2 regions of the Flavobacterium faecale genome follow, and region 1 is predicted to be linked to the other one. Evidence: riboswitches for the same ligand, from Rfam matches in the RefSeq annotation. Region 1 holds a riboswitch; the other holds the start of a gene.

Region 1 (7,792 bases):
TGAAGAAGTAAGAGTTGAAAATCATAAATTTCAATTTTTATACCCAGAAGGAGATGAGTTTCATTTTATGAACACAGAATCTTTTGAACAAATTTCTTTGAACAAAAATATTTTGGACTCACCAGATTTATTAAAAGAAGGTGAAAGTGTGATGGTCAGTATCAATACAGAAACAGATTTGCCTCTTTCTGTAGATATGCCAGCATCTGTAGTACTTGAGGTAACTTATGCTGAGCCTGGTATCAAAGGAAATACAGCTACAAATGCAACAAAATCAGCAACGGTTGAAACTGGAGCAACGGTTAATGTACCTTTATTTATTAATGAAGGTGATAAAATCAAAATTGACACCGCTTCTTGTTCTTACATGGAGCGTGTAAAAGAGTAATATTTAATATCCCGTAAACTTTTTCTATAAAGAGTTTACGGGATTTTTAATTGCATAAATAATATACAAAGAGCTGCTATGAAATTTCAAAAAGTTATAACTTTAGAAGAAATTGCAAATTTGATTCAATGCGAATTTGTAGGTGAAAAAGATTTTCTTGTTCATGGTATGAATGAAATTCATGTTGTTGAAGCTGGCGATATTGTTTTTGTTGATCATCCAAAGTATTATGACAAAGCGCTTCAATCTGCAGCAACCATAGTATTGATTAACAAAAAAGTAGACTGTCCAGCAGGCAAAGCATTATTGATTTCTGAAGATCCTTTTAGAGATTTCAATACACTTACCAAACATTTCAGACCATTTCATTCGGCATCTACATCAATTTCATCCTCTGCTGTAATAGGAGAAGGTACTGTGATTCAGCCAAATGTATTTGTTGGACATCATGTTACCATTGGAACAAATTGTTTGATTCATGCCAACGTAGCTATTTATGATCATACCGTAATCGGAAATAATGTGATTATTCACGCAGGTACTGTTTTGGGAGCTGATGCTTTTTATTATAAAAAAAGAGAAACTGGATTTGATCAATTGGTTTCAGGTGGTAGAGTAGTGATTGAAGATAATGTTGGAATTGGAGCTTTGTGCACCATTGACAAAGGTGTAACGGGTGACACTACAATTGGTGAAGGAACCAAAATTGATAATCAAGTTCACGTAGGTCACGACACCGTAATTGGAAAAAAGTGTTTGATCGCATCACAAACAGGTATTGCAGGTTGCGTCGTTATTGAAGACGAGGTGACATTGTGGGGGCAAGTTGGAACAACAAGTGGCATAACTATAGGTACAAAAGCTGTAATTATGGGGCAAACTGGTGTTACAAAATCTGTGGCAGGTGGCAAATCTTATTTTGGAACTCCAATACAAGAGTCAAGAGAGCAATTGAAACAATTAGCAAATTTGAAAAAAATACCTGAAATATTAACCAAACTAAAATAGTATGACTGCAAAAGAATTAGTACTTAATTTTTACAAATCAGATGCGCTGATAAATCCTGAAGAAATGAAGCAATTCATTCATCCTGATTTTTGTATTGAATGGCATAGTAGTACCGGATTTTCTGAATTGAATTATGATGGAATTCTTTCCTTGATAGAAACATTAGGAAAAGCGTATGTTCGAACAAAAGTAAGAATTAGTCAAATTATTGCAGAAGACAATAAAGTTTGTGTGCGATATTCACATTTTGTAAAGACGATTGAGAATCCAAGAGAAGAGATGTTACTTGGTTATTTCATGGTGATCTGGGAGATAAAAGACGATAAATTATTCAGAGGTTTCCAAAATAGTCAAAAACCCTGAATTTTGTGTTAAAATATCTGAGTGCAATTACAGATTACTGCCTACTATTTTATATTTTTGCAACACAAATTTAAAAACTACATAAAATATATATCATGAGTGTTTTAGTTAATAAAGATTCCAAAATAATTGTTCAAGGATTTACAGGAAGTGAAGGAACATTCCACGCTTCTCAAATGATTGAATACGGTACAAACGTTGTTGGAGGAGTTACTCCAGGAAAAGGTGGTTCTACACATTTAGATCGTCCTGTTTTTAATACAGTAAAAGATGCTGTTGAGCAAGCGGGAGCAGATACAACTATCATTTTTGTACCACCAGCTTTTGCTGCTGATGCAATTATGGAAGCTGCAGATGCAGGTATCAAAGTGATCATTGCGATTACTGAAGGTATTCCTGTTGCAGACATGATTAAAGCAAATGGATATGTAAAATCTAGAAATGCTAGATTGATCGGACCTAACTGTCCAGGTGTTATTACTCCAGGAGAAGCTAAAGTTGGTATTATGCCAGGTTTTGTTTTCAAAAAAGGTACAGTAGGAATCGTTTCAAAATCTGGAACTTTAACGTACGAAGCTGCTGATCAAGTAGTAAAACAAGGTTTGGGTATCACTACTGCTATTGGTATTGGTGGAGATCCAATCATTGGAACTACAACAAAAGAAGCAGTTGAATTGTTGATGAATGATCCAGAAACTGAATGTATAATCATGATTGGTGAAATTGGTGGTCAATTGGAAGCTGATGCCGCAAAATGGATCAAAGCTGATGGTAACCGTAAGCCAGTTATTGGTTTTATCGCTGGAGAAACTGCTCCTGCTGGTAGAACAATGGGTCACGCAGGTGCTATTGTTGGAGGTACTGATGATACTGCCGCTGCCAAAAAACAAATTATGAGAGACAACGGTATTCACGTTGTTGATTCACCAGCTGAAATTGGTAAAAAAGTAAAAGAAATTTTAGGATAATCTTTTCTTGAAATTAAAATATAAGAAGCCTCACATTTGTGGGGCTTTTTTAGTATAAAAATGAAATTAAAGAAATACATTTGCACTTTATTAAAAAGGACTGTTTTTGCAGCCATTTAATAAGAATCAGATAGATGAATAAATGATTTTCAAGCTTAAGGACATTTTATCAATGAAATTGGGTCGAGCAAATCTCAAAATAATTAAATAATAGTTATGTACAAAGAATTAGAAAAATACAAAGAAAACAACAGTTTTACTTTTACAATTGATGATAGTTTAGAAGATGTTTGCAATGCTTCAGAAGGAAGTGGTGTTTTTATCGTAAACGCTATCAACGGAGATGATAAGGAATTAATCATGGTAGGTTCTACTGGAACAGTACAAAATGATGGTTCTTTGAAAAGTAAAAATGGTGGTTTGTATGATAAAATTGTAAACGGACATCAATTTGCAAAAACAGGTAGAAAATATTCTTGGCCAGCGCAAATGAAAATTGAGAACATTGAAAGACTTGAAGTTCTTTGGTTCGAAACTTTCAACGCTGAAGACAAAGGAATCCCAACTTCTGTAGAAGGACAAGTTTTGCAAAATTTCTTGACAGCAAACGGAAAATTACCAAAATGGAATGTAGCTTTTTAAGCTGATACATTTTGATTGAAACAATTGAAAAAGCTTTACTTTGGTAAGGCTTTTTTAATTTAAAATTATAAAAAGCATTATGCTATTATTTTTTTTATAAAATAATAAGTACTTTTGCACCCGTTATCACGAATCTCATTACGAGATAGCAACCTGCAACAACGAGCAAGGTGCTAAAACGATAAGCCAATCCTTTGGAAAAAATGTTGTTTTACATTCCCATTTTTAGCTTTGTTTTTCGTTATAATCATTTCATTATAAAATTGATTTATGACACATTTATTGAAAAAAAAGGGCAATGCTTATGCTTTGATACCGCTACTTATTTTTATTTTCACCTTTTTGGGAGCTGGTATTTGGCTTGACGATTTTTATGCCTTACCTGCACCAATTGCTGTACTAATTGGTATTATAGCTGCTTTTTTAATGTTTAAAAGTTCAACCGAGGAAAAAGTTGCTACTTTAATTGCTGGTTGTGGCGAAAGTAAAATAATGACCATGTGTCTCATTTATCTTTTAGCAGGCGCTTTTGCAGTTGTTAGTAAGGCCATGGGAGGTGTTGATGCGGTTGTAAGCCTAGGAATTAACACCATAGATGTAGCCTACTTCCCTTTGGGAATCTTTTTAATTGCTGCTTTTTTATCAACGGCTACAGGAACTTCTGTCGGCGCTATCGTTGCCATAGGCCCGATTGCGGTTGACTTGGCTAATTCAAGTGGCGCTTCATTACCCTTGATTGCTGGTGCTTTATTGGGTGGTTCAATGTTAGGTGATAATCTATCGATGATTTCCGATACTACAATTGCAGCAACTCAATCCTTGGGTTGCGAATTAAAAGACAAATTCAAGATTAACTTATTTATTGCTTTTCCGGCCGCTATTATTACAATACTTGTATTCTTTTATCTTGGTTTAAATTCTGATATTACAGCAGTAACGATTCCGAAAACCAGTTTTGAATGGTTTGCAATTGTTCCTTACATACTAGTTATCGTACTTGCTTTGGTGGGAGTTGATGTATTTTCGACTTTGATTATAGGTATTGTACTGGCGGGATTGATTGGTTATTTTGGAAATCATTTTACGATAATGGAATTTGCTCGAAAAATCTATGAAGGATTCACTAGCATGACCGAAATCTTTTTGTTGTCCATGCTTACGGGCGGATTAGCAGCGATGGTGGATAAGGCGGGAGGAATAGATTTTTTATTACACCAAATTAAAAGAAGAATTAAGAGTAAAAACTCAGCTCAATTGGGAATAGGAGCGTTGGTTGGTTTTACTAATATGGCGATTGCCAATAATACGGTTTCAATTGTGATTACCGGAGGAATTGCAAAGGAAATTAACGAGGAATACAATTTGAGTTCAAAAAAAACAGCCGCTATTCTCGATATATTTTCTTGTGTAATTCAAGGGATATTACCTTATGGAGCGCAAGTACTTTTAATATTAAGTTTTGCAAAAGGGAAATTGGATTTTATGGATTTAATTGGTAATGCTTGGTATCATTTATTTTTGTTCGTTTTTACTTTGGTTGCCATTTATAGTGCTTTTTGGGATAAATTGGTCAAACGTTTTTTTAAACTATAAATTCGATTCGATTTTATAAGGTAAATGAATTTGAAATTTTTTTTAAAAAGGGAATTACTCTATATTTGACAACTCTAAGATGATAGCCCTGATAGTAGTGAAAATCCTTTTGTGTGCGCCGCGGCGGACATAAAAGATTGTAACGGATAGCAGGAATAGCTTCAAATAAAAATTAAACTAACTTTTGAACATGAAATTACTAGAAGGAAAAGTGGCGATTATAACCGGTGCAAGTCGCGGAATTGGAATGGGAATAGCAGAGGTTTTTGCAAAACATGGAGCTAATGTGGCTTTTACTTACAGTTCATCTGTAGAATCTGCTTTGGCATTGGAAAATGAATTAAATGCTTTAGGAATTAAAGCAAAAGGATATCAATCAAATGCAGCTGATTTTAATGAAGCACAACTTTTGGTTGACAAAGTTCTAGAAGATTTTGGAACAATTGACATCTTAATTAATAATGCAGGTATCACTAAAGATAATTTGCTAATGCGTATCTCAGAAGCTGATTTTGATAATGTTATCGCAGTTAACTTAAAATCTGTATTTAATATGACCAAGGCCGTTCAAAAGACATTTTTGAAAAAACGTGCTGGTTCAATTATCAATATGAGTAGTGTAGTTGGTGTAAAAGGTAATGCAGGACAAACGAATTATGCAGCATCAAAAGCTGGAGTAATTGGTTTTACAAAATCTGTAGCGCTAGAGTTAGGTTCACGTAATATTCGTTGCAATGCAATTGCTCCAGGTTTTATCGAAACTGAAATGACTGCAAAACTAAGTGAAGAAGTAGTGCAAGGATGGAGAGATGGTATTCCGTTGAAACGTGGTGGAACTACTGAAGATGTTGCTAACGCATGTTTGTTCCTAGCTTCAGATATGAGTGCATACATTACTGGTCAAACACTTAATGTTTGTGGAGGAATGCTAACTTAGTAAACAGTTGATAGTCTCGGTTTATAGCATACTATTGATAACCGCGACTTTTAAATGAAATTATATTACTAAATATGACTGCAGCTACAATCCTACTTCTTATACTTTCTTTGCTATTGGCAGGAGGATTGTCATTTTTTCAATACATATACAAAGCCAAAAGCAAATCAAAACTGAATTTGTTTTTGGCTTTTATTCGTTTTTTATCCTTGTTTGGTCTTTTTTTACTTTTGATCAACCCTGTAATTACAACTAGCAAACTAGAAATAGAAAAACCAGCTTTCGCCATTGTGATTGACAATTCTAGCTCTATTGCCGTATTAAACGCTAGACAAACAGCAAAGGATCTTTTTTCGTTTTTTAAAGAAAGCAAAGAGTTGAATGATAAATTCGAAGTGCAGACCTATCAATTTGACAAAGAATTTAGTGCTACAACAACTTTAGATTTTAAAGGGAGTCAAACCAATTTTGACGGTATAGCAAAAAATCTAAAAAATTACAATCGAAATCAAATCTATCCCACAGTAGTAATTACAGATGGTAATCAAACTGCAGGTAGTGATTATACCTATAGTTTTTCTGATACCAACAAAATATTTCCTGTGGTCGTTGGAGATACTATAAAAGTATTTGATTTGAAGATTGCTCAACTGAATGTAAATAAATATGCTTTTCTAAAAAATAAATTCCCTGTTGAAATTTTCTTATCCTATTCAGGAGATAAAAATTGTAGTGCAGAAGTTAGCATTTCAAATGGGAAGTCCATTATAGCCAAACAAAGTGTTTCATTTTCTCCGGAAAATACTAGCCAAACGATTAGTCTACTTTTACCAGCGGATAGAGTAGGGTTAATGGTGTACAAAGCAACTATTAGCTCTATAGAAAGGGAAAAAAATACGTATAATAATTCAAAGAATTTTGCAGTTGAAGTATTAGATCAAAAGACAAATATAGCGCTAGTTTCTAGTATTTCTCATCCGGATATTGCAGCTTTTAAACGTGCAATAGAATCTAATAAACAACGCAAAGTTACCATCGTTAAGCATAACGATATCAAATCATTAGCAGACTATTCAGTTTGTGTTTTGTACCAACCCAACAGTAGTTTTAAAACCCTATTTGATCTAATTAAAAAGGCTAGAATAAACAGTTGGATTGTAACTGGAACGCATACTGATTTTATGTTTTTGAACCAGAATCAAAACCTTTTTGATTTCAAAATGAGTGGACAACCTGAAGAATTTACAGCTAGTTTTCAGAGTCAATTCAATCAATTTGCAGCAGAAGATATTGGTTTTGATGCCTTGCCACCATTAGAAAATCCGTTTGGCACGATTACAACCAAAGCTGTAGTTTCAAATTTACTTACATCAAAAATAAGAAATATTGATACCAAAGCACCTTTACTGACTTTTGTAGAAAATCAAGGAATTCGCTCTGCCTTTCTCTTTGGAGAGAATAGTTGGAGATGGCGTCTAGATACGCACGTAAAGGATCAGTCTTTTGAAAAATATGATTTATTTATAGACAAGATTATTCAATTTTTAGCTTCAAATAACAGTAAAAAGTCACTAGTTGTTAGTCATGAAAATTTTTATAATTCAGGTGAGTCTATCGAAATGACTGCGCAGTTTTTCAATAAAAATTATGAATTCGATGAAAAGGCACATCTTACCATTGCAGTAAAGAACACTAAGACGAAGGAGGTAAAAAATTACGATTTTCTACGTTCTAATAATGCTTTCAAAGTCAATCTCGATGGTCTTTCGCCTGGGACTTATACTTTTTCGGTTAAGGAATTAAATACAAATAGTAGTTACAGTAATTCGTTCGAAATCTTAGATTTTGATATAGAAAAACAATTTGTAAATGCTGATGCGGAAAAATTATCC
Region 2 (7,792 bases), 1.7 Mb from region 1:
TTTATTGTAGTTTTTTCCGTGATAGTGAAGCTGCCTTGTGTCTCGTATAAAGTCCAATCAGTTGGAATTAAAATTGTAGTTGAAAAAGATTTTGGTATTCCAATATATTTTCTGAACTCTATTTTGTCATTTGTCATTTTGTTTGAAAAAGAATAAGTTCCTAATGGCATTTCTAATAAATTTTGTTTAATATTTTTTAATACAATATTATAACCATTTAATGATGTTCCTTCATAGCTTACAATTGAGTTCTGCTGATCATTTTGATTTATTCTGCTGATATTTGATAATTTTATGTCATTATTCAAAGTCATATAGTTTACAAAAGTATTACATTGACTGTTTATGAATTTTTTAATTTGGACAGTTCCCTCAATAGTGATAGTTTCATTTGGTTCCAACAAACTATGTTTCTTTTTAAAAACTTGTCCCGAAAACTTAAATTTAAGTTTTGTGTTATCTATAAATTCAAATTCAGAAATTGTTATTGTTGAAGATGGAATAAAATCAGGAGAGTAATAATCTTGACGAGAATGTCCGCTCTTGTCTACAAAATAAACCGATTTTAATGTGCCCTCTTTTGTAAGGTTCATAACTATCAAATCATCTGTAACAAAATTCTTTTTAGATGTCACTGTCACGTTTAAGTCTCTATCACAACTAAAAAACGAACTAATTTCTGAAATATCTTCTGTCGTACTCAATCCATTTATCTTTAGAGAAATTTTATTTGGACTTTCAATGATACTACTATTTTCATCCTTTATTGAATCATTAGAACAACTTATGTTTAATATAAAGATTAGTAGAATTAATGTTTTCTTCATAATTTATTATTATATACGATTTCCCTAGAGTTTCTTCTAACTTCGGTTGGCAGTTTGTCGGCTAAGGCTAGCCTAATCGTTCGGTTAATGACTAAATTTTAAGCACAAAATTATTTTCGAATTAGATCAAGCCCTATCAATTTGACATTCGACGGGTGGCAGAAGTTGTTATTCTTCATATTTCTTTAAAATTTCAATTACCGCTTCGGTACTGAATTTTTCAGTTTCATCTATCATATTTATTAATTCAGGTTTTGAAGATGTAATTTCTTTTAGCTTATTTTTCATATTATTGAATGTACCAACTACAACTGTCTGATTGTTTTCGTTAACAAAATGGTTATTGACTTGAACACTTTGGTCATACGCCTGAGGATAATATTCTATGAACCACTTAATTTTGCCGTCATAAATTACTTCCTGTAAGGATTTGAACATATTGCCACGATTTACGAAAGTTCTTAGGTTTCCTTTTAAATCCTTAAACGTCATATTTTTAACGAGCTCATATGAGATGTAGTTTTTTTTCCCTTCGTTATCTAAAATCGCAAAATATTTATTAATTGAAGTTTCGTTCAATAAAGTTTTATCGAAAAGATTGGTTTCTCCTTTTAATTTTGTCTTAACCGATTTGTCATTTATGAATAAAATTTCAACATCCATCGTCTTTTTATCTTCAATGATAATGTTTTCGGTTGAATAATTTTCTATTGGTTTTAGTTCTTCGATTTTATTCATAACCATTACACAACTAAGAAATAAAGGCGATACTGCTAATACTAATAAATTTTTGATTTTCATTTTTCATTTTTTTGTTATAATTTCTGCTATCTTTTATTTAATCGAAACAAACCTTCGCTTACATTCACACAAAACTATGTAGCTTTACGAATGTTTCATTTTCTCTCCAAATATATTAAAACTTTCCTACAAATAATAAACAAAAAACACTCCCGATCATACCGAAGTTTCGGAAGGCATCCTTGCGATTGTGATAGCCAAGTCAAGAAATATAGTTTAGAGTAGTAGCGTTATAGACGAGAAACGAAATCCTTCCGTTCCCGAATTCATTTAAGTAAATTGTTAATTAATCTAAAATCATTTGGATAAATGGAAATAGTTTAAGAAATTTGGGTAAAAATTGTTAAAAAGATGAAATCAACTTCGTTTTGCATGTGGATGACCAAACAGAAATCGTTCTGGAGTCTTACTATTGCCTAATATGAAGTATATTGATATGGCAAAGCCTCCCGAGAAATTGGAAGGCTTTTTTTTTGAAATAGATACTAATACACTAATAAATAAATCATGAGTACTTTAAAATTTGAAACCAACGCATTACACGCAGGACACGATGTGACCAAACACGCAGGAACACGAGCGGTGCCTATTTACCAAACGTCTTCGTATGTTTTCAATAATTCTGAACATGCGGCTAATTTATTTGGTTTGGCTGAGGCGGGTTACATTTATACCCGATTAAACAACCCAACCAATGATATCTTGGAACAACGTTTAGCAGCGCTTGAGGGCGGTATTGGTGCTGTGGTAACGGCATCGGGTACAGCAGCAATTGTTACAGCTTTATTGACTATGTTGAAAACCGGTGACCACATTGTGGCATCAAGCAGTTTGTATGGCGGAACGTTTAATTTACTGAATTCGACATTACCTCGTTTAGGAATCACAACCACGTTTGTTGATCCCTCTGATGCAGCAAACTTTGAGAAAGCAGCGAATGAGAATACCAAAGTGATTTTTGTGGAGAGCTTAGGGAATCCAAAACTAGATGTATTGGACTTGAAAGCGATTGCTACTGTAGCCAAAGCTTTGAAAGTACCTTTTATGGTAGACAATACCGTAGCATCTCCGGCTTTGTTGAACCCCATTGCACATGGAGCCAATATTGTAATTCATTCTTTGACCAAATATATTTGCGGTAACGGTACGTCTCTTGGAGGGGCTATTATTGATGCGGGTACTTTTGACTGGAGCAGCGGACGTTTTCCTGAATTTACAGAACCAAATGCAGGTTACCACGGTTTGGTGTATCATGAAGCACTTGGAGCAGCCGCTTTTATTGCAAAAGCAAGAATCGAAGGATTACGTGATTATGGTGCAGCATTGAGCCCGTTAAGTGCTTTTCAAATCATTCAAGGTTTAGAGACATTATCGGTACGTGTTCAAAGACACAGTGAAAACGGTTTGGCATTGGCCGAATGGTTGGAAGGACAAGACCAAGTAGCTTGGGTAAACTATCCTGGATTAAAATCAAGTAAATATTATGACTTGGCAAAAGAGTACTTGCCAAACGGTCAAAATGGTTTGGTTACTTTTGGATTAAAAGGTGGATTTGAAGCGGCTAAAAAAGTTGCCGATGACACAAAATTATTTTCGCTATTGGCAAATATTGGAGATACAAAATCATTAATCATACACCCGTCAAGCACAACACACCAACAATTGTCAGAGGAGCAACAACTGGGATCAGGGGTTTCGAAAGATTTAATTCGCCTTTCGGTTGGATTAGAAAATATCGAAGATTTGAAAGCGGATTTGAAAGCTGTTTTTGATACCTTATGATAACGCTTTGGTAAAGTATAAATAACATTCAAATTGGATTTTGATCGTACATTTGAACCGTCAAATCAAGGGAGCGGAATAGAGAAGTTTTAAAAGGAACTTGAAGAAAAAGCTCTTAACTGATTTGTTTTTTGATAATACTATCAAAATTTTGAATCAAAAATACAATTAACTGTTAATTAGTGTAATTAAGGTTAAATTTCTTGGAAAATATGGCTGAGAATTGACATTTATTTATATCTTTGTGAAACAAAAGAAAAACAAAATGAATTTTATTACTTGTAAAAAATCAGTCTTTCAATCAAAGGAAATCCGCAGGAGTGCGATTGCATAATTTATATAGTCAAATAAGATTAAAAATATAGCAAAAGCCTCCTGAGAAATCGGGAGGCTTTTTTGTTTAAAAGTGAAGAAATTAGAAATTCAATCAATAATAAATGGTTACAATTTGTACTTTAAAATATAAGATGTCGACGGTTGCTGTGTTTCATACGCAGAAGCTCGTCTGTTGATACCAAAAAGAAAAGTTTATAACAATAAACCCTTTTGGTATCCAAAACCAAAAGGGTTTTTTTTTCGTATTTCAGAAAGATTAAAGAATATCAATAATAAAAACAAACAAATAAAAGAGTAAAGTAAAACCAATTAAACGCTAAGATTATGAGCACAAGAAGAATCATCACCGGAGCAATCAATTTATTAAGGGGCAGGAGAGGCAGCCGTTTAGAAGCTGGAACAACTGTAGAGTTAACAAACACTAGATTTGGAACAACAGCAAATGCCAAGTCAAAAGGCCAAAAAAATGTGGTCGACACATTATTATTAATGTACTCTAAGGAAAATGAAACACTATTTATATAAAAAGTATTTTAGAAATTTAGATTGAAACGCAAGTAGTCTCTGAGGTTAATAGTTCAGTTCTTACTTGCGTTTTTGCTTGTTGTCGATTTTGTATAAAAATCAAAGTCGGTAAAATTTGTTTGTTAAAAAAAATAGTGGTTTCTTTGTCTTTTAAATGTTCATAAACGTATTGAAATGTTATAAAGAAAGGACGAGGGATTAGACCCGATGACGCCTTAGCAACCCTTCGATTCATCGAAGAAGGTGCTGCATTCTACCACAAACTTATGTGGACAGATAACAAAGCAAACACTGCCCGTTTATGCTACTCTTTCTTTTTCTTATACCATTTCCATATATCATCAATAACACGATTTGAAGTTGGAAAATAAACCATTAAATCTTATTATATCAAATTTTGTTACCGAAAACGGTGCAAAATACCCTTCGCTTGATCTGTCGTATCAAGTCTTTGGTGCGCCTTTGCATACCGCTCCTATTATCCTAATCAATCACGCATTGACGGGTAACTCACAAGTAATTGGAGAAACAGGTTGGTGGAATGATTTGGTTGGAATCGAAAAAACTATTGATGTTCGCAAATATACCATCGTAGCATTTGATGTTCCAGGGAATGGTTTTAATTCACCAATTATCGAAGAGTATCATGATTTTATTGCCAGAGATATTGCTCGCATCTTTGTAGAAGGTCTTCGATACTTAAAAATTGACCATTTGTTTGCCTTGATCGGAGGATCTGTTGGTGGCGGAATTGCTTGGGAGATTTTGGCATTAGAACCAAAACTAGCTGATAATTTTATCCCCATTGCAACCGACTGGAAATCGACCGACTGGTTAATTGCCAATTGCTTTTTGCAAGAGCAAATCTTGAATAATTCAAAAAAACCTATTGAGGACGCTCGTATACACGCCATGTTGTGCTACCGTACACCAGAGTCGTTCAAAGAAAAATTCAATAGACATACCACCGAAAAGTTAGAAACCTTTCAGGTAGAAAGTTGGTTAAACTACCACGGTGAGAAATTAGGGAAACGTTTTCAGCTTTCGGCCTACAAAATGATGAACCAACTCTTAAAAACCATTGATATTACGCGCAATTGTGAATCGCTTGAGTCGGTGATCTCAAAGGTAGATGCCAATATATACATCGTAGGAATCAATTCGGATTTGTTTTTTACAGCAAAGGAGAATAAAGAGACCTACATGGAAATTAAAAAATTTAAAAATAATGTATTCTATAGCGAAATTGATTCCCAGCACGGGCATGACGCTTTTTTGATGGAATACGAACAATTAGACAATTTGTTAGAAGTTGTTTTCAAAAATAAAAAACAGATGAAAATAGTAAAATTTGGCGGTAAATCGTTGGCAAACGGCGAAGGGATCAATAATGTATTGGATATTGTTGTTAATAAAATTCAAAACGAAGAAAAAATAGCCATCGTCGTTTCTGCAAGAGGGAACGCTACTGATGAGCTTGATGATATATTGACCATTGCTGCCAAAAACGGAAATTATAAACCGTTACTAGACAGTTTCAAAGCCTATCAAATAGATGGTTATGAAGGTGTTGATTTTACGGCAGAATTTGAAAAACTAGACAAATTGTTTGAAGGTGTGAGCCTTATTGGTGATTTCAGTGCCAAAATTCAAGATCAAATTTTAGCACAGGGTGAATTGCTTTCGGCTAAGTTGTTGGTGTTTTTATTGAATCAAAAAGGGATTCCGGCTGTACTAGCAGATACGAGAAACTTGATCGTAACCGATTCTAATTTTGGTGATGCTCAACCTTTGGACGCTGTTTCGAAGAAAAATGTGATTCAGATCTTTAAAGAAAACAAAGATTCGGTATTAGTAATTACTGGTTTTATTGCATCGAATGCAAAAAATGATACCACTACTTTAGGCCGAAATGGAAGTAACTACACAGCTTCATTAATAGCCAATTACATTAATGCCGAAGAGTTACAAAACTATACACATGTGGACGGAATTTATACTGCCAACCCCGAAATGGTTTTGGATGCTAAAAAAATAGAGCATTTGTCGTATAATGAAGCGAATGAAATGGCTAATTTTGGTGCCAATATTTTGCACGCCAAAACGATTATTCCACTATTAGAAAAAAATATTCCGCTGCGTATTTTGAATACCTTCAACGATGAAAATCAAGGAACATTAATCACAGCCAATTCAGCAAAAGAAGGAATTAAAACCCTTTCGGTACTTGAGGATGTGGCTTTGGTTAACTTGGAAGGACGCGGATTACTTGGAAAAACGGGTGTTGATGCCCGTATTTTTAGAGTAATGGGAGACAATGATATCAGTGTGAGCATCATTTCACAAGGATCATCTGAGCGGGGAATTGGTTTGGTTGTAAATTCAAACGAAGCTACCAAAGCCATGATCGAATTGGAAAAAGAATTCGAAAATGATTTCTATTCGAAAGATGTGAATAAGATTTCGGTAACTGACAATGTCTCGGTGATTTCGATCATTGGGCAAGATTTGAGCACCTTCCACAAGCCATACACTGCTTTGATTCGTAATAATATTGTGCCTATCCTGTTCAATAATACCGTAACGGGTAAAAACGTGAGTTTGGTAGTTCAAAAAACAGAACTTAAAAAAGCGTTGAACGTAATTCATGGTGAAATTTTTGGTGTAGCAAAAAAAATCAATATTGCCATTTTTGGTCATGGATTAGTGGGGGGTACCTTGATCAATCAGATATTGGAATCAGCGGATGCTATTGAAAAAAGAAAAGGTGTTAAATTGAATATTTTTGCCATAGCCAATTCAAAAAGTGTATTGCTGAACAATAACGGTATTTCGCCAAATTGGAAAAGCGAAATTCAGAGTAACGGCGCAATATATGCTATTGAAGATATTATCGCTTACGCTAAAGAGAATCATTTGGCCAATTTAATTGCTGTTGACAATACAGCGAGTGGGTCATTTGTTGAAAATTATATTACGCTAGCCGAAAACGGATTTGATTTAATCTCTTCCAACAAAGTAGCCAATACGTTGGGGTATGATTTTTATAAAGAGCTACGTGCAACTTTAGAAAAAAATCAAAAAAGTTATTTGTATGAAACCAATGTTGGTGCAGGTTTACCATTAATAGATACTATAAAATTATTGCACCTTTCGGGTGAAAATATCACCAAAATCAAAGGAGTATTCTCTGGAACATTAAGTTATTTATTCAATCATTTCTCTGCCAAAGACGTGCCTTTTAGCGAAATATTAAAAGAAGCAATTGACAACGGATTCACCGAACCTGATCCAAGAGAAGATTTATGTGGAAATGATGTTGGTAGAAAATTATTGATTTTGGCGAGAGAATTGGACTTGCAAAATGAGTTTAGCGAAGTGCAAATTCAGAATCTAATTCCGGAGCATTTACGTGAAGGATCTGCTGCTGATTTCTTGACGAAACTAAAAGAATTCGATCCAATTTATGATAAAATAAAGTCAGAACAGCAACCAAATCACGTACTGCGTTACATAGGCGA

Evidence for each region. Region 1 has a riboswitch for S-adenosylmethionine ahead of FFWV33_RS13765 (Na+/H+ antiporter NhaC family protein). Riboswitches for the same ligand answer to the same signal wherever they lie in the genome.
Region 2: linked by a shared signal. The riboswitch ahead of thrA (bifunctional aspartate kinase/homoserine dehydrogenase I) and the one ahead of FFWV33_RS13765 (Na+/H+ antiporter NhaC family protein) in region 1 are both predicted to bind S-adenosylmethionine.

What each region holds. Positions count from the first base shown of each region.
Region 1 is NZ_CP020918.1:3,217,772-3,225,563, forward strand. It holds gene efp (elongation factor P) at 1-388, shown strand, start outside; gene FFWV33_RS13745 (UDP-3-O-(3-hydroxymyristoyl)glucosamine N-acyltransferase) at 467-1,396, shown strand; gene FFWV33_RS13750 (nuclear transport factor 2 family protein) at 1,398-1,760, shown strand; gene sucD (succinate--CoA ligase subunit alpha) at 1,856-2,728, shown strand; gene FFWV33_RS13760 (hypothetical protein) at 2,945-3,370, shown strand; SAM-I-IV-variant riboswitch at 3,489-3,584, shown strand; gene FFWV33_RS13765 (Na+/H+ antiporter NhaC family protein) at 3,641-4,963, shown strand; gene fabG (3-oxoacyl-[acyl-carrier-protein] reductase) at 5,154-5,900, shown strand; gene FFWV33_RS13775 (hypothetical protein) at 5,975-7,792, shown strand, end outside.
Region 2 is NZ_CP020918.1:1,555,685-1,563,476, forward strand. It holds gene FFWV33_RS06790 (hypothetical protein) at 1-827, opposite strand, end outside; gene FFWV33_RS06795 (hypothetical protein) at 996-1,628, opposite strand; gene FFWV33_RS06800 (O-acetylhomoserine aminocarboxypropyltransferase/cysteine synthase family protein) at 2,136-3,410, shown strand; gene FFWV33_RS06805 (hypothetical protein) at 4,071-4,271, shown strand; SAM riboswitch class I at 4,446-4,554, shown strand; gene thrA (bifunctional aspartate kinase/homoserine dehydrogenase I) at 4,632-7,792, shown strand, end outside.